Regions from separate parts of the Oceanobacillus sp. FSL K6-0127 genome, predicted to be linked through region 1. Evidence: riboswitches for the same ligand, from Rfam matches in the RefSeq annotation. Region 1 holds a riboswitch; the other holds the start of a gene.
The links. Region 1 has a riboswitch for S-adenosylmethionine ahead of MHH64_RS13035 (carboxymuconolactone decarboxylase family protein). Riboswitches for the same ligand answer to the same signal wherever they lie in the genome.

Region 1 (11,758 bases):
GTTATTTTAGGAACTTTACTGTTATCTCATGGTGTGCACTTACTACTGATCACGATGTCAGAACTTCAGCGTGGTGCACCACCACTATTAAATTTAGATGCCGATGCCTATACAGACCCATTGCCACAAGCTCTCGTCTTAACAGCGATTGTTATTGCTTTTGGAGTTACTTCGTTTCTTTTAGTAATGGCTTATCGGACGTATAAAGAACATAAGACAGATGATTTAGAAGAATTAAGGGGATCTGCTGATGAATAATTTAATTATCCTTCCGATAATTATTCCATTTATTATCGGAGCTGTATTAATTATATTCCCAAAACACCATCGCCTTCAGCGAGTGGTGAGTGGGTTCACTGCTGTTGGGATGCTGTTGCTGTCAATCTATTTAGCAATTGTTGTCTATCAGAATGGGATTATTGTTTTAGAAGCAGGAAATTGGTCTGCACCATTTGGTATTGTACTGGTTGCTGATATGTTTGCAACATTAATGATCTTACTTACCAGTCTATTAAGTGCAGCTTGTTTATTCTTTGCATTTAAAACCATTACACCACAGCGTGAGAAGTTTTACTTTTATCCTTTCTACTTTTTCTTGCTGGTTGGGGTAAATGGTGCTTTTTTAACAGGTGATATATTTAACTTGTTTGTATTTTTTGAAGTAATGCTGTTGTCCTCTTACGCTCTTATTGTTAACGGTGGGACAAAATATCAGCTTCGTGAGTCATTTAAATATGTCATTATAAATGTTTTTGCCTCAGCGCTATTTGTCGTTGCAGTTGCATGGCTATATTCTGTGACAGGCACACTAAACATGGCTCATATTTCGGAACGAATTGCTGAACTTGAACAAACTGGAGTGGTAAATGTCATTGCGATTATGTTCTTTATTGTATTCGCATCTAAAGGAGCCTTATTCCCACTTTATTTCTGGCTTCCAAAATCATACTTCGGTCCACCTGCTGCTATCGCTGCCCTGTTTGGAGGCTTGCTAACAAAGGTTGGTATTTATGCTATTATTCGTGTATTCACATTGGTTTTCTACCACGAACCGAGCTATACACATAAAGCTGTTATAGTTACAATTGCTGGATTTACAATGTTGTTTGGAGTGTTAGGTGCAGTTTCTCAATTCGATTTCAAACGAATACTTTCTTATCATATCATTAGCCAGGTTGGCTATATGGTAATGGGACTTGGAATCTTCACCCCTCTAGCAGTTGCCGGTGCAATTTATTATATTGTACATCATATGATTGTGAAAACCGCTCTCTTCTTATTTGCAGGAGCTGCTGAGCGAGTTACTGGTACAACGGATTTGAAGAAAATGGGTGGGCTGCTTAAAACGCACCCTGTATTATCTTGGTTGTTTTTTATTAGTGCTATTTCACTTGCTGGTATTCCGCCTTTCAGTGGTTTTTTCAGTAAGTTCCCGATTATTTTAGCTGGTTTTCAGGAAGAACAATATATTATTTCCGGTGTTGCTTTACTAGTCGGTTTACTAACCCTTTTCTCTATGATGAAGATATTTAGTTATGCTTTTTGGGGAAAACAAAAACATACAAATGAACAATCAAAGCTGCCTATCGGTAAACTTTTATTACCAATTGCGCCTCTCGTAGCACTAACAATCATTTTAGGTATTGCTGCTGAGCCTATTTTCCAATATTCGTTACAAGTAGCTGAACAAATCATGGATCCATCAATTTATATTGAATCTGTTCTGAAGGAGTAGTTGCTATGGCTTTCCAAATTTTAGTCAATATAATAATTGCCGTTACATGGATGTTTCTACAGAATAGTTACACGGCTACTAGTTTTCTTTTTGGATACATAATAGGAATTATTATATTGTTCATCCTGCGCCGTTTTCTTGTTTTTAATTTTTATATGAATCGAGTGTGGGCAATTATTAAGTTGATCATGCTTTTCATTATCGAGCTCATTAAAGCTAATCTTGATGTCATTAAAATTGTTCTAAGCCCAAAACTTAATAATCAGCCTGGAATTGTAGCAGTAGAAACGAGATTAGAAACGAATGTTGAAATAACCTTACTTGCTGCACTTATTTCCTTGACACCTGGTACTGTATCAATGGATTTCTCAAGCGACGGAAAGACTATTTATATTCACTCTATCGATGTACCGGATAAGGAAGATATGATCGAACAAATTCGTAACTCATTTGAACGAGCGATCATGGAGGTGACGAAATAATGTTTCAAGTTATTCTTTATTTTTCACTTTTAGTATTATCAATTTCTTTGGTTCTGTTCTTAATAAGAATAATTAAAGGTCCCTCCACTCAAGATCGAATACTTGGATTGGACTGTATTGGAGTAACATTAGTTGGTTTTATCGGGATTATCATGATCCTTCAAGAAACCATTGCATACTCCGACATTATCCTTGTGTTAAGTATTCTGGCTTTTGTTGGAACGGTGGCCATGTCAAAATTCATGGAAAGAGGTGCTGTCTTTGACCGTGATTGAGATTATTACGAGCATATTCATTTTAATCGGTACGTTTTTCACTATTTTAAGCGCAATTGGTGTCATTCGCCTTCCGGATGTATATAGTAGAATGCACGCTGCTGGTAAAAGTTCAACCCTTGGGGTTGTCACATTGATGCTAGCTACGTTCATCTATTTCATTCCGACAGGTATAATCAACGGAAAGGTTTTGCTAGCCATTCTATTTCTGTTTATCACAGCACCTTTATCAGCGTTGATGGTTAATCGTTCTGCATATTACAATGGGGTACCTCTCGCTAAAAACAGTATACAGGACGATTTAAGAAAGAAATTTGAACAAGATAAAGAATAAAGATAAATCTTATTCGTATTGATAAAGAATTAAATTTTAAAAAATGGATCATCACAAGCTGATGATCCATTTTTTAATTTCCTCTCCTGCTTCATATGTAAATTCTCGATTAAAAAATAATAGAAACGGGAATACCTATGGTTAGATGAATTTATTCGTTTTGTTAACACTGAATAGAGAGGTTTTCCACGTTGAATACTTACGAGTTACTAAGCAGCTTAAAAATAAAATCAATATATGGTGCACTACCAGAAGAAGTCCATTCCATTGAACAGGATTCCAGAAAAGTTAAAAAAGAATCATTATTTGTTTGTATTAGAGGCTTCCGATCAGATGGTCATTCTTATTATTCACAAGCCATTCATAATGGAGCAACAATTATTATTGCAGAAGAAAAACTTCCTATTGACCTTACAAAGTTTGCTTTAGTTATTGTAAAAGATACTGCAAAAGCACTGGCAATTCTTGCAAATAAGTTTTATCATTATCCTTCAAACAAAATGACTGTGTACGGTGTGACTGGAACAAATGGTAAAACAACAGTCACAACACTAATTAAGCAGTTACTTGAAAAGAATAATCAGCAAGCTGCATTGCTTGGTACAAATGGAATTGATCTTCTAAATGAATCCGTAGAAAGTGATAACACCACATGTGATGTACTAACGAATCAAAAAATACTTCATAGAGTAGCCGAGCACGGAATGGGTCACATAGTTATGGAAATATCTTCTCATGGTCTCGCACAAGGAAGGCAACGTGGAGTTAATTTTGATGTAGTAACTTTTACAAACCTTTCACAGGATCATCTTGACTATCACAAGACGATGGAGCAGTATGGCTACACAAAAGGTCTCCTTTTTGCGCAGCTTGGAAATAATTTGACAGAAGAAAAAAATGTTATTCTAAATCGGGATGATCCGTGGTATGAGATATATAATGGCATGACACCATTTGAAGTAATTTCTTACGGCATTTATAACGAAGCTGACTTTCGAGCAACCAATATTATCTACTATGAGGACCGTACCTGCTTTACATTAGGATCTCCAGAAGGGAATTTTCCCGTCACTACAAAATTAATTGGCGAATTTAATGTATATAATGTAGTAGCTGCAATCGCAACCGTATATAGTAAAACAATGATTTCTGTAAAAACGTTAGTCCGCTCACTCGCTAATATAGCCCACATAAATGGCAGAATGCAAAAGCTCGACCTTGAAGCACCAATATCAATTTACATTGACTACGCACATACCCCAGATGCGATAGAAAAAGTAATCGCTTCTGTCCAACCATTTAAGCAGAATCGTATTCTATTAGTGGTTGGTACCGGCGGAGATCGAGATGAATCGAAACGTCCCATTATGGCTGAGAAAGCATCTGTAGCTGATTTTGTAATTTTAACAATTAATGACTCAAGATATGAGGATTCTAATGCTATCTTAACGGATATGGAACAAGGAATGAAGCACAATAATTATATCTGCATTCCGAATCGAAAGGCTGCCATAAGCCTTGTTATCGACAAGAGTGAACCTGGAGATATTATTATCATTGCTGGTAAAGGGCTTGAGAAGTATCAAATCACAGAAGATAAGAAACACCCGCATAGTGACAAGGAAATCGCAATACGAAATTGTTCGATTAAGTATAATCTAAGTGTGTAGATCTAGAATCAGTAAGGACTAATTTACATTCAAACTGCAAACATACAACAAATTGCCTTAGGCTCTATCAAAGATCCCAGGGCAATTTGTTATTTAAAGAAAAGGTTAATCTTTTCCAAAGTACCATTTCCAAAGAGAAAAACCAACAATAGCATATATAGCAATTAGACCATATAGCCAAACTGTTAACATTTCATTAACAAACAATCGCTTCTCCCCCATTCTCTAATCCATTCACTTTGCTTCTTGTATACTTTCATATTCTTGGTCGGGTTCCTTAAAGATTTTTGACAAAATCAATATGACTGCGATTCCAATAAATGTTGCTACTGCACCGGCAGACATTGTACTGGGGATGATCCCGCCAAAATATAAGATAAGATATGATAATAATCCAATAAACATCGATCCTTCTGCTGCGCGTGGAGATACTTTCCTTTTAGCATAAACAGCATACAAGATTGGACCGAGGGTCCCCGCTGCTACACCTGAAATCCCAATCCACATGACGTCCCCCATATACCTTGGTGGGTTAAGCACAAGCAGAAATGCTGCTAATCCGACTAGTGGAACACTCCATCTGCTAATGAGAAGAGCGATTTGTTGCGCCTTTTCTTCACTCACATTTACATATCCGCGTTTCACTAGAAATTTAAGAAAAATATCATTAGCAAATACGGTTGAAATCGATACAAATAACCCATCAGTCGTTGACATAGCTGCAGCAAGTATAACTACACCAAATATCGCAACAAAAATTGCTGGGAATGCCCATGCGATATACTCCATAAGGGCTAAGTCAGTTGTTTCTGTTCCACTACCAATAGCTACTCTGCTATACAATCCACCAAACAGTACTAACACACATAGGGAAGCTGTTATAACATAAACTAAAATCATTTTTCCTAAATCACTTTCTCTTTTCAAACCCAATACCTTATTAAATAAATGGGGTGCCGAGGCAAAAGCCCACTGGATTGTTATGGCACCTATTACCGGTCCGATTGAATAAAAATGTAGTGATTCCGGATTAAAAACCTTAACAAGGTTACCATCCTGCGCAGCTAAATTATCAACAATACCTGCAAAAGTTGCAGTGACTCCCCCATCCCAAAATATAACAATCCCTGAAATAAATACTGCTAATCCAGCAATAGCCATCATAATTACCTGTACAGCATCTGTATAGATATCCGCAAGTGCGCCACCTGCAAACACATATAACACCACAATAGCCGTAATAAGAATCAAACCTGTTGAATAATTCATACCAAGCAGATACTCAAATATCCTTGCACCAGCTACAAATTGCGCAGCTATGTAAAAAATATTAAAAAGTAAAATTAACCCTGTTCCCACTCGCAAAATATCACTATTATAAAAATCGCCAAGCCAGTCTGGTAATGATAGTGATTTTTGTTTGGTATTCAACTTTCTTACCTTTTTTGCAACCATTAGCATTCCTATTGGGCCGCCACCTATCATTGCTAAGAAAAGCCATAAGTTAGATAGACCCCAGTCATAAGACCATCCTGGATATCCTAGAAAGGTTGCAGCGCTCAAATAGGTTGCAGCAAAAGATAGGCCTAAGATGACTGGTCCTAACGTTGTTCCTCCAGTTGCAAAATCACGGACATTTTTCGTTTTTCTGGCGCCAATATAACCAAGAAAAAGCATAACCACAAGAAAGAGTGAAAAACCTATCCATGTATATAATGTGGTAGCTTGCATGCACTGACCCCTTTCTCTGAATTATCAGCTAATTAATCGTAGTAAAAACACTATGTGCTTGGTTTTTGAATGTAAGTATAAGAATTTAAAAATACCATCACACCTTATACATGTAATTTCAATTTTCTTGCCGGATGATTGTTGGGCAAATATGGACTTTTGGTTTCAAAAAGATTTTCTCTTAATGTATTACCTTCGTAATCTGTTCTATATATTCCTCGCCTTTGTAATTCAGGTACAACATGGTCAACAAATTCCCGAAAAGTTTCTAATGAATACGATTGTGCAATATTAAAACCATCTACGTTAGCCTCAACAGCCCATTTCTGTAATTTATTTGCTATTTGTTCTGGTGTGCCAATAAATTTTGCCGTGCCATTGCCTAGACCATGATTTTGAAGTGCCTCACGAAGTGTCCACCTTTTTTGGGGATCCTTTGTATACATGTCTAAATTCCCCTGTACTGCTTCTGTTTCCATATCATCTAAATACTGATCCGGATTATATTTAGATAGATCGATACCTGTATGCCCAGAAAGCAATGCAGCTGTCCCCTCATAACTAACAAGGCTTTTTAATTTCTCGTATTTAGCAAATGCTTCTTCCTCTGTAGAACCAATAATGGGAAGAACCATTGGAAAAATACGAATATCCGTTGCATTTCTTCCCTGCTCTACTGCACGTTTTCGAATATCTGCAGCGTAATTTTTCATTGCTTCCAGTGAATGTCCCTTTGTGAAAACTGCTTCAGCGTGTTTGGCTGCAAAATCTCTTCCTCTCGAAGAAGCACCAGCTTGAAAAAGTACTGGAGTCCGTTGTGGTGATGACTCCGTCAAATGTGGACCAGGTACATGATAAAATTCACCTGTGTGATCGATCGTATGTACTTTTTTAGGATCTGCAAAGGTATCCGTCTCCTTGTCATAAACAACCGCTTCGTCTTCCCAGCTGTGTTCCCATAACTTGTAAACGACTTCAAGAAATTCATCAGCACGGTCATAGCGTAAATTTTTAGGCAATCTACCTGACAGGCCCAGATTAATTGCCTCACTCTCTAAATACGATGTGACTACATTCCAAGCAATTCTTCCTTCGGTCAAATGGTCCAGTGTTGAAAGCTGGCGTGCAAGTGCGTATGGCTGGGCATAGGTTGCTGAAATCGTTGGAGCGAATCCGATGTGCTTTGTGACCGCTGCCATAGCTGCAATTGGCATTAATGGATCATGTGCCGGCAATTGCACAGCATGCTTAATTGCAGCATCATGATTACTACCATAAACAGAATACGTGCCTAGCACATCGGCAATAAATACGGCATCAAATTTTCCTCGCTCTAACACTTGCGCTGTTTCTGTCCAATAATGAATTCGATTATGAAAAGCCCCCTTATCTTTTTCATGTTTCCATAACCCCATGGAATGAGGCGATGGTGAATTTTGTACAAAGCCGTTCAGATGAATTTGTTTTTCCAACTGGAACACTCCTCCTATAAATTTGCTTAGATATGGCTTTACTGCTCGCACGATTATCAGAAACAATACTACTCGTCAAAAGCGTTTAAGGCATTTACACTATGTGCGATTGCCGATCCAGCTTTCAGTGCTACAGCAACAAAAATTGCTTCAGAAATCTCTGCTAAGTTTGCTCCTGTATTTTTTGCATTTTTCGTATGCAAATTAATACAATACGCACAACCTGTTGTATGTGCACAAGCAACTGCAATTAACTCTTTTTCTTTTTCACTTAAGTTTTCTGCTTTTATGGAATGGTGATCAAAATTTAAAAATGCCTTAAAGGTTTCATCGTTCAACTTAGAAAATTCCTTTATTCGGTTGAAATACGATGCTTTATACAATTCCTCGTCACTATTTCCATCGTAAGCATTTAGTGCATTTACTCCATGTGCCGCAGCTGATCCCGCCTTTAATGCTGTTGCAACGAAAATCGCCTCTGCCACCTCTTCCTTACTTGCTTTCTGCTTTTTGACATTTTTCACATGTAAATCAATACAATACGGACATCCAGTAATGTGTGCCACAGCAACTGCAATTAATTCCTTTAACTTTACGGATAATTCCCCTTCAGCCAATGCTCGATTATTAAAAGCAAAAAATGACTCGAACGCATCTGGTGCATATTTCTTTAGTTCCTGAAGCCTTCCAAAATAATCCTTTCTGTACAAGCTATCTGTTTTTGTTACACCCATTTTCTTCGCTCCCTTTTCAAATTTACCTATTCATCGCAATATAATCTTTCCCATGATATTACTTGGTTTTTAATCAAATGAAAAAACCTCTTCTGATGAGGAAGAGGTTCTAAATCACTCATCTCATCTTTCAAGCATTTGCTTGCTGGAATTAGCACCTTGTTACATCATTGTAACGGTTGCCGCAGGATCGTAGGACCAGTTCCTCCCCTGACTCTTGATAAGAAAAATCATATTCAATTAATAGGAATTGTTCACATCATACACCTGGTAACGAATCATGTCAACTCTGTTTTTTGAATTTAATACAAAAGTTAGATATTTAGCGTAAGATGACGTTCATTTGACCTATATGAAACTATTTATTGTAACGTGCTCATTCCAAAGTTATATCGTCAAAATCTATTGCTTTGCTAGCTCCTGTGCTACTCCAATAATCCAATCCTCTTGACCACCTACTGCACCCATTTATTGGATGCGATGAACGTTTTTTTAATCTTATCGCTAGTATGTAATATAGGTACGAGTTACAAACCAACCTTTATCTTTTCACAAAGTATTTGATGAATAAGTCCGTTATCAAATCAACTAAAACCTTAAAAAGCCTGTTTCCATAACAAATTTTCGTGGACAGACACGAATCCTCTCTTTAAGTCATAAAGATGTTATATAGGCAAAAGCCCAATCTTGAAGCAGACTGTTCACTTAGGAGGTGATTGCGTTTGTCCGGGATTTTATCTGTGCTTGCTCTTCTAATTAAGGAAGCCCTCTTTTTTGTTTCTTATGTAAAAAACCATGCATTCCCGCAACCATTACCCTCTGATGAAGAAGCGAAATACATCGAGGAAATGCAAAATGGAAGTGAAACAGCCAGAAACAAACTTATTGAACATAATTTAAGACTTGTTGCTCACATTGTAAAAAAGTTTGAGAATACTGGTGAGGATATGGAGGATTTAATTTCAATTGGAACCATTGGTCTTATAAAAGGGGTCGAAAGCTTCTCAACAGATAAGGGAACAAAATTGGCAACATATGCTGCTCGTTGTATTGAAAACGAAATATTGATGCACCTTCGCGCATTAAAAAAAGTGAAAAAAGACGTTTCCTTGCACGATCCAATTGGTCAAGACAAAGAAGGCAATGAAATCAGTCTAATTGATATTCTTGAGGCAGAGAATGATAATGTAATTGAATACATCCAATTGAATATGGAGATCGCCAAAATGCAAAAGTATTTTTCTGTTCTCGATAAACGAGAGCGAGAGGTAATTGTTTATCGCTATGGATTAAATGACTATAACGAAATGACACAGCGAGAAATCGCGAAAAAGCTAAACATATCACGAAGCTATGTCTCACGAATTGAAAAAAGAGCGCTCATGAAAGTGTTTCATGAGTACTATCGAAAAGAGCGCAATAATTAATTTGGAAGGCTTCCAAATGATAAAAAAGCCCAGAAACATGAATTTATCATTGTCTCTGGGCTTTTGCTTTTTATTTAATTCTCGTTTATAAACTCTTAACTACAGCGATAATGAGCTGGGCTGCATTTTTAGCCGCTGTTTCAAGAAATTGATCAAACGAGATGGACGATTTTTTTCCGGCAATATCAGATAATGCACGAATAATAACAAATGGCTTGTTATACTGATGGCAAACCTGTGCAACAGCTGCTGCTTCCATCTCTGAAGCAAGCATCGTCGGAAATTTTTCATGAACAAATGCAACACGCTCGGCATCTTCCATAAACGAATCACCAGTTGCAATAATTCCCTGTTCACAATTTATATCCATATTTTTTACTGCAGCTACTGCTTTTTCAACTAACGTTTTATCTGCCTTGTACATTGGAGGTAGTCCAGGCACCTGTCCATAGCTATAATTAAAGGCAGTTACATCAACATCATGATGGACAACCTCAGTAGAAATGACGATATCTCCCACTTCCAGATTGCTAGCAAAACCGCCAGCAGATCCTGTATTAATAACATGTGTTGGTGCAAAACGTTCATGCATGATGGTAGTAGCCATTGCCGCATTCACTTTCCCAATCCCTGATTTTAACAGAACTACAGATTTATCCTGTAATTTCCCTTGAACAAATAAGCAATTTGCTACTGTTTGTTCTTGTTTTTCTGTCATCTGGTCTAATAATAGTGCAACTTCTTCATCCATTGCACCAATAATTCCGATTGTCATACTATATCCTCCATCAATCTACTTCTATTTTTTATCATTTTCAATTAGAATTTCAACCTTCGTAGGCTGCCATCCTTCATTATCAACCCACGATAGAAATACTCGAAATACTTCCGTTTCTGCTGTGTCAGATACAGTAGCAATTACCTTTTGATCGCCACCATTTTCAATCCACCATTCAATCATATCATCTCCGGTTAAACCAGTAGCTTGTGTAATTGCTCTTCGCATTTCGATTCGATCTTGTGAGCCTTCATCAAATGTTGTTGTATGTGGACCTTCTTGTTCAGTTCCAACAGGTGACCAATCCCCAGTATATGCTTCTGCAACATTATCATCTGAAGGTTCAGCGGACTCTGTTTCAATTTCCTCATCAGCATTATTTTCTTCATTTTCATTTTCAGCTTCCTCGTCTGAAGCTAAATCATTTTCGCTTTCTTCCTGTTCAGGATTATTACCCTCAGCGTCCTCCTCATCCTCTTCCGTGATTAGAAAATCTGAGGATTCATTTTCATTATTTCCTGTTTGCTCTTCAGTTTCATCATCGCCACCGCCAAATAACCACATACCAAGCAATATGATGATGAGAAGTGCACCAGCGATAAGGAAAATGGAAATTAATTTTGTGTTTTTTCTGCGTTTTTCAAATTTGTTTAAACGTGAATGTTTGTCTGATTCACTCATTTCATTTCCCCCTTCCTAAAGTTCATGTTCAAAATAAAGAATAACATAAGTTTATTACATCTGTTACGGGAAAATCAACCGAACTCCCAATGACATACTGATAGTTTATTGAACATCATCTATCTCTATTATAGTATCATACCATATATAATATGCTGATTCATATACATCAATCACTTTTTGCTTTTACGTTTCTTATGTCGATAAAAACCCTTCAGATAACCACTTCTTTTGTATATCAGAACGATAAATATACCTACTAAAATTACAATAATGATAGGTATACAAAAAAGCAACCTCTCCAGCATTATCTGCGTGAAAAACAGTGGTTCTTTGCGAAAAAGAGCATATGTTATATATTATTCATTTAATCAGATCCATAAGTTCTTCGTATTGGTCCCCATATCCATCCTACCAATACTAGGAAAATACCTAACAG
Region 2 (11,758 bases), 450 kb from region 1:
GTATTAGGTGTTTCGGTTATCTTAGCGAACATCGTTCAAAAAGTGCTGGTTAATCTACTTGATGGTCCAGCTGCTAACCTGCTTACTGCGTTTGCGAAGTATTCGATTCTTGTGCTCGCAGGATTTATGGCATTAACACAATTAGGGATTGCCTCAGCGATTGTGAATGCAGCGTTTATCCTTATTCTTGGTGGCCTTGCGTTGGCATTCGGACTTGCATTTGGTTTAGGGGGAAAAGACTTTGCTGCTAAGTACTTGCGCAAGTTTGATAAAACTATTGATGAAACGATTGTAAAAGAAAAAAGCAATCGTCAAGCAGAGGATGACATCGTAGATACAGAAGTTAATCCAACAAAATATACAGAAGGAACGATTGATGACGCCGATCCGGAGCGACCATAAGCTGGATTTCGAAGAGAACATCTGCACGTATTGGAGATGTTCTTTTTTTGTTTAATTTTCTTTAGATGAGACAAATTAATGGTAGGAGGTGTCTTATGGAAAAACAAAAGTATTATGTATGTATACCAGCAGGTGAAATTTCACAAGTACGTTATGGGAATAATGATGACTATACAATTTATGCTACAACAGAGGAAGTAACAATGCTGCGAGCAAAGCTAGATAATATGGATAAGGCTGGATTGGATACGTATGTACGTGCGCATGTACCAATCATGCTTTATCACAATGATAAATCGAATGACGCTTATGATGATAGCATGACAAAGGTTTTTGAAATGATTTATAAGCTTGGAGATGAACAAAGCCGCTCTCATATTGAAGGAATGGGAATTTTAGGAGATAATCATATGTAGACAAGCAATGGAATATAATTTTAAAAAGTGTCCTTTTCAACAGATTTTTTGAACAATCCAATAAATGTGTTTAGGCCTCTTGAAAAAAAGGAATAGTTTACCACGAAACATTTTTTCATAACTAATCTATTCATAAAACAGGGAGGCTTTTTATATGAGAAAAAAGCGGCATAGCGTATTAAAGTGGAGCTTAACCATTGCAATCCTTACATGTATTATTATGTTCGGTAATCCAATAGAAGTAGAGCATGTAAATGCTGAAAACCAACAGAAAATGATATCCTATCAAATGAAGGAGAAACCTATTGCCCAGCAGGAACCAACCTTAACACATGAGAATGTCGTTTCGCTGACCAATACATTTATGGATATTCTCGTTCAAGATGTGGATAACGATTATAGAGTTATCCGGTTCCAGACAAAAGATGAGTTATTAGGGGCATTTGAGCAAGTTACTACAAAAGAAGTAGCCCAAGACTATGTTGAATTTTATTACTTGGAAGAATCGGATGGGATGTATATTTTACCAACTGAAACGCCACCATGGTTTATAGAAGAAAATGATTATGATATGATACCAGTAGATGCTTCGACCGTTAAGGTTATACAGGAGAACACAACAGAACTTTATGGTGATTATAAGGTGGAGTTTGAATTTACCTATGATAACGGTTGGAAAATAACAGATGTTAACTATCATCAGTTTTACGTATAAACGTGTTCAAAAGAAGGATAAAAAGACCGGGGTCGGGTATAGTCCCGTCTTGGGACTGTAATTACTCGCCCCATCGAAAAGCTGTGTTGCAATGCTGGCACTAGCACATCCTATGCGTCGAAATTCGAGGAGACGAAGTAGCCGTACCGGGCTTACACAGGATGTTATGACTTCAGCGTTCGACACAACACAGAACGTGTCGGTTTTTAGTCGAGAGTCCTCTGTTCTCGATGTGTCATTTTTACCGGACTTTTGAACTTCGTACAATAGAAGGCAGTTGAATGACTTGATAACATTTAGAGACTACTACAACAATGAAGTGAAGCTTTCCTTTGACGATCATCCTTTTTCTCAGGAGCCTAAGCATGTGTGGGTAATTTGTAAATACAAGGGAAATTGGTTGCTGACGAAGCATCGGGAACGAGGATTGGAATTCCCGGGTGGAAAGGTAGAAGAAGGAGAAACAGCGTGTGATGCTGCTATTCGAGAAGTAAGGGAAGAAACTGGTGGTAAAGTTCAGGAGATAAGCTATATTGGTCAATATAAGGTGAATGGTCGGAAAGATATTGTCGTAAAAAATGTCTATTATGCGATTGTGGACGAGCTTAAAAAGCAAGAAACCTACTATGAAACAGAAGGGCCAGTTTTGTTAAAATTTATCCCGAATAGAGTAAAGCAAATGAAGAAATATAGTTTTATAATGAAGGATGGCGTACTGGAAAACTGTATGGATTATTTGAAACATCATAAAGTCAAGTAAAAGAAGATTAAATCAGATGGTTTGATCTTTTTTTTATAGGCAGATCTTATCTGCATTAGTGCAACTAAGACATTCGCCTAAAGCTTTGCACGCCAAAATATAAAGGGATTCTTAGAAAGCAAAATACACTTTCTAAGAATCCCTTTAACGAACCCAAAAAATAAGAAACACACAGCAAAACTTGCTATGTGTTTCGATTGCGAATTAACCATCGCTCTAATTTCTCCACAACCTTATACATAATAGCTGCCAGTATCGCAATAATAACGAGACTTGACATAACAAGGGTGAAATCAAATACTTGGAATCCGTAAATAATCAAATAGCCAAGTCCTTGCTTGGAAACAAGATATTCCCCAACAATAACACCTACCCAAGAAAGTCCCACATTTACTTTAAGGGTAGAAATCATTGCTGGCATTGCCGCTGGAAAAATTGCTTCCTTAAAACATTGCCATCTTGTTGCTCCAAAGCTTCGGAGCACTTTCTCATAATTTGGATCCACTTCGTTAAAAGCAGAGTAGACGACGAGTGTAGTGACAATAACAGAAATAATAAATCCCATTGCAATAATGGATAAATAACCAGGACCAAGTGCAACAATGAGGATTGGTCCCAATGCAACCTTAGGCATTGCATTTAGTACGACGAGATAGGGACCCATAATTTTAGCAAATCGTGCAGATGACCATAGTGAGATTGCAATGAGAATTCCACCTATTGTCCCTATAATAAACCCGAGAATGGTTTCAAACAAGGTTACTTGTAAGTGATTGAAAATCGAACCATTTGCAAATCGTGTGACAAGTAATTCAAATACGCTGCTTGGTGAACTGAAAAGAAGCGGATCAATCCAGTACAGGCGACTAGCAATTTCCCAAAGTGAGAAAAATGAAAGGAGAATGGTAAGCTGCCAAAAGAGCACTATCTTTTTCTCTCGTTTTAATCCACGTTTGTAATTTTCAAATAAGTGGTGATCATTCATCTGGAATATCCACCACCTTTTGCTGTGATTCTTTTGATTCAAGAGCATCCCATATTTTATCAAAGATAAGTTGATATTTTGGATGTCTTCTTACTAGAAATGGTACTTCATTGCGAAGCTCGATTGGAACTTCATAAGTTTTTGCGATGGATCCAGGATTGGCATTCATCATAAAGATTCGATCACTCATTGCAATTGCTTCGCCAATATCATGGGTAACGAGTATCGCTGTTTTATGATAGCTTTTTAACAAATCGGAAACTAAATCCTCTAAGTTAAGCTTTGTCTGGTAGTCCAGTGCAGAAAATGGTTCGTCAAGCAACAGAATCTTTGGATTATTAATCAGAGTGCGGACTAATGCTACACGTTGACGCATTCCCCCAGAAAGCTCACTCGGATATTTCATCTCAACATCCTTCAGTCCAACCTCTTTTAATAGCTGAATCGCCTTTTTCTTCAGTTCATCTGACAGCGTATGATTGACTTTCGGTCCAAGTAAGACATTATCCAGGATTGTTTTCCATGGGAATAAATAATCCTGCTGAAGCATATAGCCAATTTCCATCTCAGATTCGGCAGTTGATTTCCCTTGAAGTGAAACCGTACCTTCTGTTTGTTGGATAATCCCTGCAATAATGGATAAGAGCGTGGATTTACCACAGCCACTCGGACCAAGCAGGGAAATAAACTCACCTTCTTTAACCGCTATGGAAATGTTGTCAATTGCTTTTGTATAGCTTTCTTTAGAAAAGTAATGATGGGAGACATGGTCCAACGTCAGAAATGACACAAAATCTCCTCCTTTAATCAGACATAACTCTTTCAGCGTAATCTGTGTTCACTAAATCAGTGTATGGAACATCTGCTGGAAGCTCACCAGCTTCATCCATAATTGATTTTAAATTTTCCCATTCTTCTTCATCTAAAATTGGATCGACCGCGAAGGAATCCTGGCTTTTATAACGATCAATCGATGCAGCAAGCATATCCAGATCTGTGTCTTCAAAATAAGGCTCAATAACTTCAGCAATTTCTTCTGCACTGTTTTCCGCGACCCAGTCTTGAGCTTTATAAATCGCACGGGTGAATTTCTCAACTGCCTCGTCATTTTCTTCCATGAAGCTCTGTTTCGTCATGAATACCGTGTATGGAACTGTACCGGATTCTTCTCCAAAGGATGCAACAATATGTCCCTGACCTTCTTTCTCTAAAATACTAGCGGTCGGTTCAAATAGCTGGACATACTCATAATCACCAGATGAAAATGCTCCAGGGATATTGGCAAAATCAATATTCTGTACGAGATCTAAATCCGCATGTGGATCAATGCCATGATTCTTTAATACAAATTCACCAACCATCTGTGGCATCCCGCCAACACGCTGTCCTAAAAAGTTACTACCCTCTAAATCTTCCCACTCAAAATCAGGTTGTGGCTCCTTTGCCACTAAAAATGTCCCGTCTGTCTGGGTTAACTGTGCAAAGTTAATCGCATAATCTTTAGAGTCCTGTGCATACACATAGATGGAAGTCTCCGATCCGACGAGCGCGATATCCGCTCCACCAGAAAGAAGTGCCGTCATTGTCGTATCTCCACCCCATGTTGTCTGAAGTTCTACCTCCAGTCCTTCTTCCTCAAAAAAACCTTTCTCGAGCGCTACATATTGTGGTGCATAAAAGAGGGAGCGAGTGACCTCTGCTAAGCTGATTTTAGTTGTCTGCGCTGAATTACAAGCAGAAAGGAAAATGAGGAAAACAACTGTTACAACAGCAATCAATTTAATTTCTCTCATACGTTTCGTTCCTTTCAGAATACGTGATCATTTATCAACACAGTTTATGCGAAACTGGAAAATGTGTGAATGCCTAGTTGAGGTGAGGGCGAGAGGGAATAGTAAAGGTTTTGAAACTGCAGATTTAAGTATAGTGGTGCGGGAATTTAAGGTTACAGAGCCTTAGTGCATGGGTCTGGACTAATAACCTGGGCAATAGAATAGCGTGTGTAAAATGGAGCAAAAATCCGAAATATACAGTTATAGTCAAAGGGGGAAATCGATCTATCGGTTATAAGTAAAAATTGGAGGGAGGAACATAAAAAGCCAGCCCATAAAAACAGGCTGGCTATCAGCATGTTGCTGATACTGACTCCACTCATATAAATAAAATCCTTTTGGGATGAGTAAACAGAATTATTACCCTTGGTAAACCGGGCCGGCTTCTTTAATTGCATCACTTGCATTATTGAATTTCTTGAAATTCTCATGGAATTTTAATGCTAGTGATTTTGCCGTCTCCTCATATGCTGTTTGATCATTCCATGTTTTTTTCGGAATGAGTACTTCATCTGGAACTCCTGGAACATGCATTGGAATTTCTAATCCGAAAATTTCATCTTTTACAGTTTCCATTGAATTCAGCTCGCCTTCTAGAGCAGAGTGAATCATTGCACGCGTATAGGATAGCTTCATACGGTTTCCAACACCGTAAGATCCGCCAGTCCAGCCAGTATTAACTAAGAACACATTTGAATTGTACATATCAATTTTTTCACCTAGCATTTCAGCATATTTTGCTGGTGCCAAAGGTAGAAAAGGAGAACCAAAGCATGCTGAGAAAGTTGCTTGCGGTTCTGTTACTCCGCGCTCTGTACCTGCAAGTTTGCTCGTATAGCCGCTTAGAAAATGATACATTGCTTGTTCTTTCGATAATTTACTGATTGGCGGCAGTGTCCCAGAAGCATCCGCTGTTAAAAAGATGATTGTATTTGGATGACCAGCAACGCTTGGTGACACAATGTTATCAATATTCTCAAGCGGGTATGCAGCACGCGTATTCTCTGTTAATGTCGTATCATCATAATCAGGAATTCGTGATTTTTCATTTAAAACGACATTTTCGAGTACAGAACCATAGCGAATGGCATTGAAAATTTGGGGTTCTTTTTCCTCCGATAGGTTAATACATTTTGCATAGCATCCACCTTCAATATTGAACACGCCATTCGGGCTCCAGCCATGCTCATCATCTCCAATTAGACGGCGGTAAGGATCAGCGGATAATGTTGTTTTTCCTGTGCCGGAAAGGCCGAAGAACAGGGCTACATCACCTTCTAGACCAACATTTGCTGAGCAATGCATGGACAAAACATCTCGCTTTGGCAGCAAGTAGTTCATCACTGAGAAGATAGATTTTTTTATTTCACCGGCATATTCAGTACCTCCAATTAAAACAACACGTTTCTTAAAGGAGATTAAGATAAATGTTTCCGAATTTGTTCCATCGACAGCTGGATCTGCTTTGAAATTTGGAGCAGAAACAACAGTAAACTCTGCTTGGTGATTTTCTAACTCTTCATCTGTTGGCGTGATAAACAATTGACGTGAGAAAAGATTATGCCATGCGTATTCATTGATGACTTGAATTGGCAGGCGATAATTTTTATCCGCACCAGCAAACCCTTGAAACTGATAAAGTTCATCTTTTTCTTTTAAATAATCTATTACTTTTCTGTAAAGATTATCAAATACTTTTTCTTCGATTGGACGGTTTACCTTTCCCCAGTCAACAAAATCTGCACAAACCTCATCTTTTACAATAAATTTATCTTCGGGAGAACGCCCAGTATATTTTCCAGTAGTTGCTCGAATTGCACCCGTAGAAGTAAGACTTCCTTCTTGATAACGTAAAATTTTTTCTACTAATTGTGCTACCGACAAATTAATATGCATATTATTGTGTTCATTTAACTCTTTAATTAATGATCTCTCCACCGTTTTCATGTCATTATCTCCTGCCTTTTTAAGGATTTTATACGTTTATGACAACTTTTATTTTCTTAAGATGCTTATTAGTATAACACATTTATATTATTAGTCCATACTATTTAAAAATAAATTATAAAAAATATATAATAGCCCACCATCCGAAAATAGTTGACACCTACAGCTACTTTCGTTAATCTAAAGGTTGAACGGATACTCTTATTCAGAGTTGGTGGAGGGACAGACCCGATGAAACCCAGCAACCATCACATGATGTGAATTGGTGCTAACCTGATGCAAGGAACACTTCCTTGAACAATAAGAGCGAAAGGCCAGTATACCCTTTCCTCATGTCTTTGAAGGAAAGGCTTTTTTGTTTTTTATAGAGAAGTTATATATAAAATGATATTCATAGAAAAGCGATTGACCTGGTCAGTGGGAAAAGTTTTACCTTTTGAAGGTACTTTGAATAATATATGTAGAACATTTAAATTAGAGATCCGTAACATACAATAAAGGAGAGTTTAGCCTAATGGCTGTAAATCGACGTTTATTTACTTCAGAATCAGTAACAGAAGGTCATCCAGACAAAATGTCAGACCAAATTTCAGATGCTATCCTAGATGAAATTTTAAAAAAGGATCCGAATGCACGAGTTGCGTGTGAAACAACTGTAACAACTGGATTAGTGTTAGTAGCGGGGGAAATTTCGACAAGCACATATGTAGATATTCCTGCTATTGTAAGAGAAACGATAAAAGGAATTGGCTATACTCGAGCTAAATATGGTTTTGACTCGGAAACATGTGCTGTAATGACGGCAATTGATGAGCAGTCAGCAGATATTGCTGGCGGTGTTGACACCGCACTAGAAGCACGCCAAGGAAAAATGAGCGAGGATGAAATTGATGCAATAGGTGCTGGAGATCAAGGGTTAATGTTTGGTTTTGCTTGTGATGAAACCGAAGAGCTTATGCCACTACCGATTTCATTAGCGCATAAATTAGCGAAGCGCCTTGCTGATGTAAGAAAAGAAAAAATTGTAGATTACCTGCGCCCGGATGGGAAAACACAGGTTACTGTAGAATATGATGAAAATGATCAGCCTATCCGAATCGACACAATCGTTATATCTACACAGCATCACCAAGATACCACTACTGAACAAATTGAAAAAGATATGATTGAGCATGTGGTTCGTGCCGTTGTACCTGCTGATCTCTTGGATGAAAACACAAAGTATTTCATTAACCCAACTGGTCGTTTTGTAATTGGGGGACCACAGGGGGATGTAGGACTTACTGGTCGTAAAATCATCGTAGACACATACGGTGGGTATGCACGACATGGCGGTGGAGCATTTAGTGGAAAGGATGCAACGAAAGTAGATCGCTCTGCTGCATATGCAGCTCGCTATGTTGCAAAAAACATCGTTGCTGCAGGTCTTGCGAAGTCATGTGAGGTTCAATTGGCGTATGCAATTGGTGTAGCAGAGCCTGTATCCATTGCGATTAATACATTTGGTACTGGAAAGGTAAGCGAGGAAACACTTGTAGCTGCGGTTCGCAAATTATTCGATCTTCGCCCAGCAGGAATTATTCGGATGCTCGACCTTCGTCAGCCAATATTTAAAAACACAGCAGCATATGGTCATTTTGGTAGAACGGATGTTGCATTTTCATGGGAAAAAACAGATAAAGTTGATGAGTTAATCGCATTGACAAAATAATATTATAGCTGTACAGCTCTTATTGAGTTGTGCAGCTTTTTGTTTAGCTGATGGAGTTTGGGCTAGCATACGATTTATAATCTAGAAAGAGAGGAATGCTCATGTACTATTATGAAGATAATAGTGGTCTACTACTGGATATTGTCATATTAATAGGTGTGCTTTCACTTATTATTTTTATATTTAATTCGATCATGAGAATATTATTGCACGTGAAGCGTCCAAAATGGTTTTCTAATAATTATGTGAACGATATACATGAAAAGTATGATAAAAGGTTACGATTAATAGCTGTCATTGCATACATAGGTGCTGGATTTTATTTCATTTATACAACTATTTCCTCGAGTTCTGATGTTACGCTGTATTTATTTTTACTTGGCATGATCTTCACTGGTATACAGGAATTGTTTCGAGCATACATGGAGTGGAAATACCTAGAAGGGAAAAATGATTATCTATTTACGCTCAGTCAAGTTATATTTATTTCCACACTTGTCATTGTAGCGTTGAGGTCTGAGTTCTTTGGTCTTTTAGGGTGATAAACAGAGGAGCTTGATCTATTATTTCAAGCCCCTAACTGATTAATGTCCCATATTTGTATTTTCCTTATAATATTTACCTTTTTCTACATAAGATGTACGAACCCGTTCCATTTCCGCATAATCTTTTTCAGATAGCTCGCGTACAACCTTTGCCGGTCTCCCCATTACTAAAGTGTTAGGAGGTACTTTCTTTCCGGGTGGCACAAGACTTCCTGCACCAACGAATGCATTTTCTCCGATTTCCGCACCATCCAAGATAATCGATCCCATTCCAATTAAGGCATTTTTCCGAACGATAGCAGAGTGTAAGGTAACTTGATGACCGATTGTGACATCATCTTCAATGAGAAGTGTCTTATTTGGGCTTTGATGCAGCATACAAAAATCCTGGATGTTAACCCGTTTCCCAATTCGAGTTGGCGCAACATCACCGCGGATAATTGCTTTAAACCAAACACTAGATTCCTCATCAATCGTAACGTCTCCATTTATTACAGCATCTTTTGCAATAAAAGCAGTTTCGTGAATGGTTGGATAAATATTTTTGTAAGGCTCAATCATGTTTACATCCCCTTGTTTTTTGTTTTCCTATTGTATATGATGCTATAATTAGTATAGCAAATTTCACCAATTGGAATGGAGGAAATAGATTGACAAAGGTACCAAAAAATGCGATTACATTACTAAGAATCGTGTTTAAACGAATCTTTCCAATGGTTGATGAGGAAATGAATTACTGGAAGCGTAGAGCAGAGCAGATACCGAATGATGAGTTGCGCACCCAAGCTCTTGCTAGCATAAAAGATAAACGATTTCACTGTCAAGGTGGAAGTGTTTATGCACTGCTTGCTGGAGAAAGAGAGAAAAAAGCAGTTCGTTTTATTGTTGCGTATCAAACAATTAGTGATTATTTGGATAATCTTTGTGATCGAAGCACTTCGCTTGATCCTAAGGATTTCCGTATGTTGCATGAAGCGATGAAGGATGCTTTAACGCCTATGAATCCAATGAAAAATTATTATGAACTGCGAGATGATCAAGCTGATGGAGGCTATCTTGCGGAGTTAGTTCAAACATGTCAAGAAACATTAAGAGATGTAGCATCCTTTGAACAAATCCAGAATCAGCTTCTCAAACTCCAAGGATTATACGCAGATTTACAGGTTCATAAGCATGTACAGTTAAGAGAAAGAATTCCACGGTTAACGTCATGGTTTGAAAAAAATAAAGATACGAATGAAAATCTCTCATGGTATGAATTTTCTGCTGCGAGTGGTTCAACCTTGGGAATTTTTTGTCTTGTATCTTACGGACTTGGCGGAAAACTCAAATCAAATACAGCGCAAGCTATTTATGATGGCTATTTTCCTTACATGCAGGGGCTGCATATCTTGCTTGATTACTATATTGATCAACAAGAGGATCGTGACGAAGGAGATCTTAACTTTTGTAGTTATTATGAGGATTGGAATAAAATGAAAGAGCGTTTCCTTTATTTTATTAAACAGACAAAAACAGATGTACGCGGGTTGCCAGATCGGAAATTTCATGAAATGATCCATCAAGGCTTAATTGGCCTATACTTAGGTGATAAAAAAGTAAAAACAATTCCATATAGTGATAAAATGCGAAAGGCTTTGCTGCAAGCCGGAGGAGTTACTGCTAAAATGTTTAATTGGAATATTCGTATGTATTATAAAGCAGAGGGAAAGAGAGGGGAAATGAAAGATGTATGAGCAAAAAATGAAAGAAAATGATCGAGATGTTGTGGCATTTATTGAGGATATTGACAATGCCAAAAAGCGAGAGGATGCTTATAAGCTGCTTGAAATTTTTACAGAAACAACTGGATATCCGGCTAAAATGTGGGGAACAACCATTATTGGATTTGGTTCCTATCATTATAAATATGCATCTGGTCATGAAGGAGATGCGCCATTAGTCGGATTCTCGCCACGCAGGGCAAAGCATAGTTTATATTTTGCAGCCGGTGATGACAGAAGAGAGGATCTGCTGACAGATTTCGGAAAGCATACAACCGGAAAAGCTTGTGTGTATATTAATAAACTTGCTGATATTAATGTGGATGTTTTGAAAGCATTGATCAATCAATCTGTGGAGTTTTTACAGGAGAAATATCCAAATGAAGCAGGGGAAGATGCGTAACATAAAGAAGGGAATTACCAAGTCAGAGAATAATCGGTAATCCCCTTTATGTGTGTTAGGCTTTTGCCAGTTTACTTGAGATCCAAAGATAAATGAAAATGCCGCCAAATGTAATACAAGTGCCTGTAATTAATCGGGCAGATTCTGTTAATGATGTAAAGCCGAGCAGATAATCTGGCAGGGAAACGAAAGTTAAAACAATTGGAAGTACCCAGGTTTTAGACCAAATGGAAATCCCAATTATAAAAATCAATGTTACGATTGCAATGATAATGGTTC

Region 2: linked by a shared signal. The riboswitch ahead of metK (methionine adenosyltransferase) and the one ahead of MHH64_RS13035 (carboxymuconolactone decarboxylase family protein) in region 1 are both predicted to bind S-adenosylmethionine.

The regions. Positions count from the first base shown of each region.
Region 1 covers NZ_CP150287.1:2,638,278-2,650,035, reverse strand. The annotation lists gene MHH64_RS13075 (Na(+)/H(+) antiporter subunit C) at 1-258, shown strand, start outside; gene MHH64_RS13070 (Na+/H+ antiporter subunit D) at 251-1,735, shown strand; gene MHH64_RS13065 (Na+/H+ antiporter subunit E) at 1,741-2,217, shown strand; gene MHH64_RS13060 (Na(+)/H(+) antiporter subunit F1) at 2,217-2,492, shown strand; gene mnhG (monovalent cation/H(+) antiporter subunit G) at 2,485-2,826, shown strand; gene MHH64_RS13050 (UDP-N-acetylmuramoyl-L-alanyl-D-glutamate--2,6-diaminopimelate ligase) at 3,018-4,496, shown strand; gene MHH64_RS13045 (sodium:pantothenate symporter) at 4,731-6,227, opposite strand; gene MHH64_RS13040 (LLM class flavin-dependent oxidoreductase) at 6,332-7,699, opposite strand; gene MHH64_RS13035 (carboxymuconolactone decarboxylase family protein) at 7,768-8,433, opposite strand; SAM riboswitch class I at 8,554-8,660, opposite strand; gene sigK (RNA polymerase sporulation sigma factor SigK) at 9,156-9,860, shown strand; gene mtnN (5'-methylthioadenosine/S-adenosylhomocysteine nucleosidase) at 9,946-10,635, opposite strand; gene MHH64_RS13020 (YrrS family protein) at 10,660-11,319, opposite strand; gene MHH64_RS13015 (hypothetical protein) at 11,687-11,758, opposite strand, start outside.
Region 2 covers NZ_CP150287.1:2,184,710-2,196,467, forward strand. The annotation lists gene MHH64_RS10980 (mechanosensitive ion channel) at 1-402, shown strand, start outside; gene MHH64_RS10985 (hydrolase) at 498-818, shown strand; gene MHH64_RS10990 (hypothetical protein) at 973-1,533, shown strand; gene ytkD (RNA deprotection pyrophosphohydrolase) at 1,820-2,293, shown strand; gene MHH64_RS11000 (ABC transporter permease) at 2,478-3,278, opposite strand; gene MHH64_RS11005 (ABC transporter ATP-binding protein) at 3,271-4,068, opposite strand; gene MHH64_RS11010 (ABC transporter substrate-binding protein) at 4,082-5,071, opposite strand; gene pckA (phosphoenolpyruvate carboxykinase (ATP)) at 5,471-7,057, opposite strand; SAM riboswitch class I at 7,256-7,364, shown strand; gene metK (methionine adenosyltransferase) at 7,572-8,768, shown strand; gene MHH64_RS11025 (DUF4181 domain-containing protein) at 8,870-9,310, shown strand; gene MHH64_RS11030 (gamma carbonic anhydrase family protein) at 9,353-9,874, opposite strand; gene MHH64_RS11035 (tetraprenyl-beta-curcumene synthase family protein) at 10,027-11,049, shown strand; gene MHH64_RS11040 (DUF1801 domain-containing protein) at 11,042-11,479, shown strand; gene MHH64_RS11045 (hypothetical protein) at 11,535-11,758, opposite strand, start outside.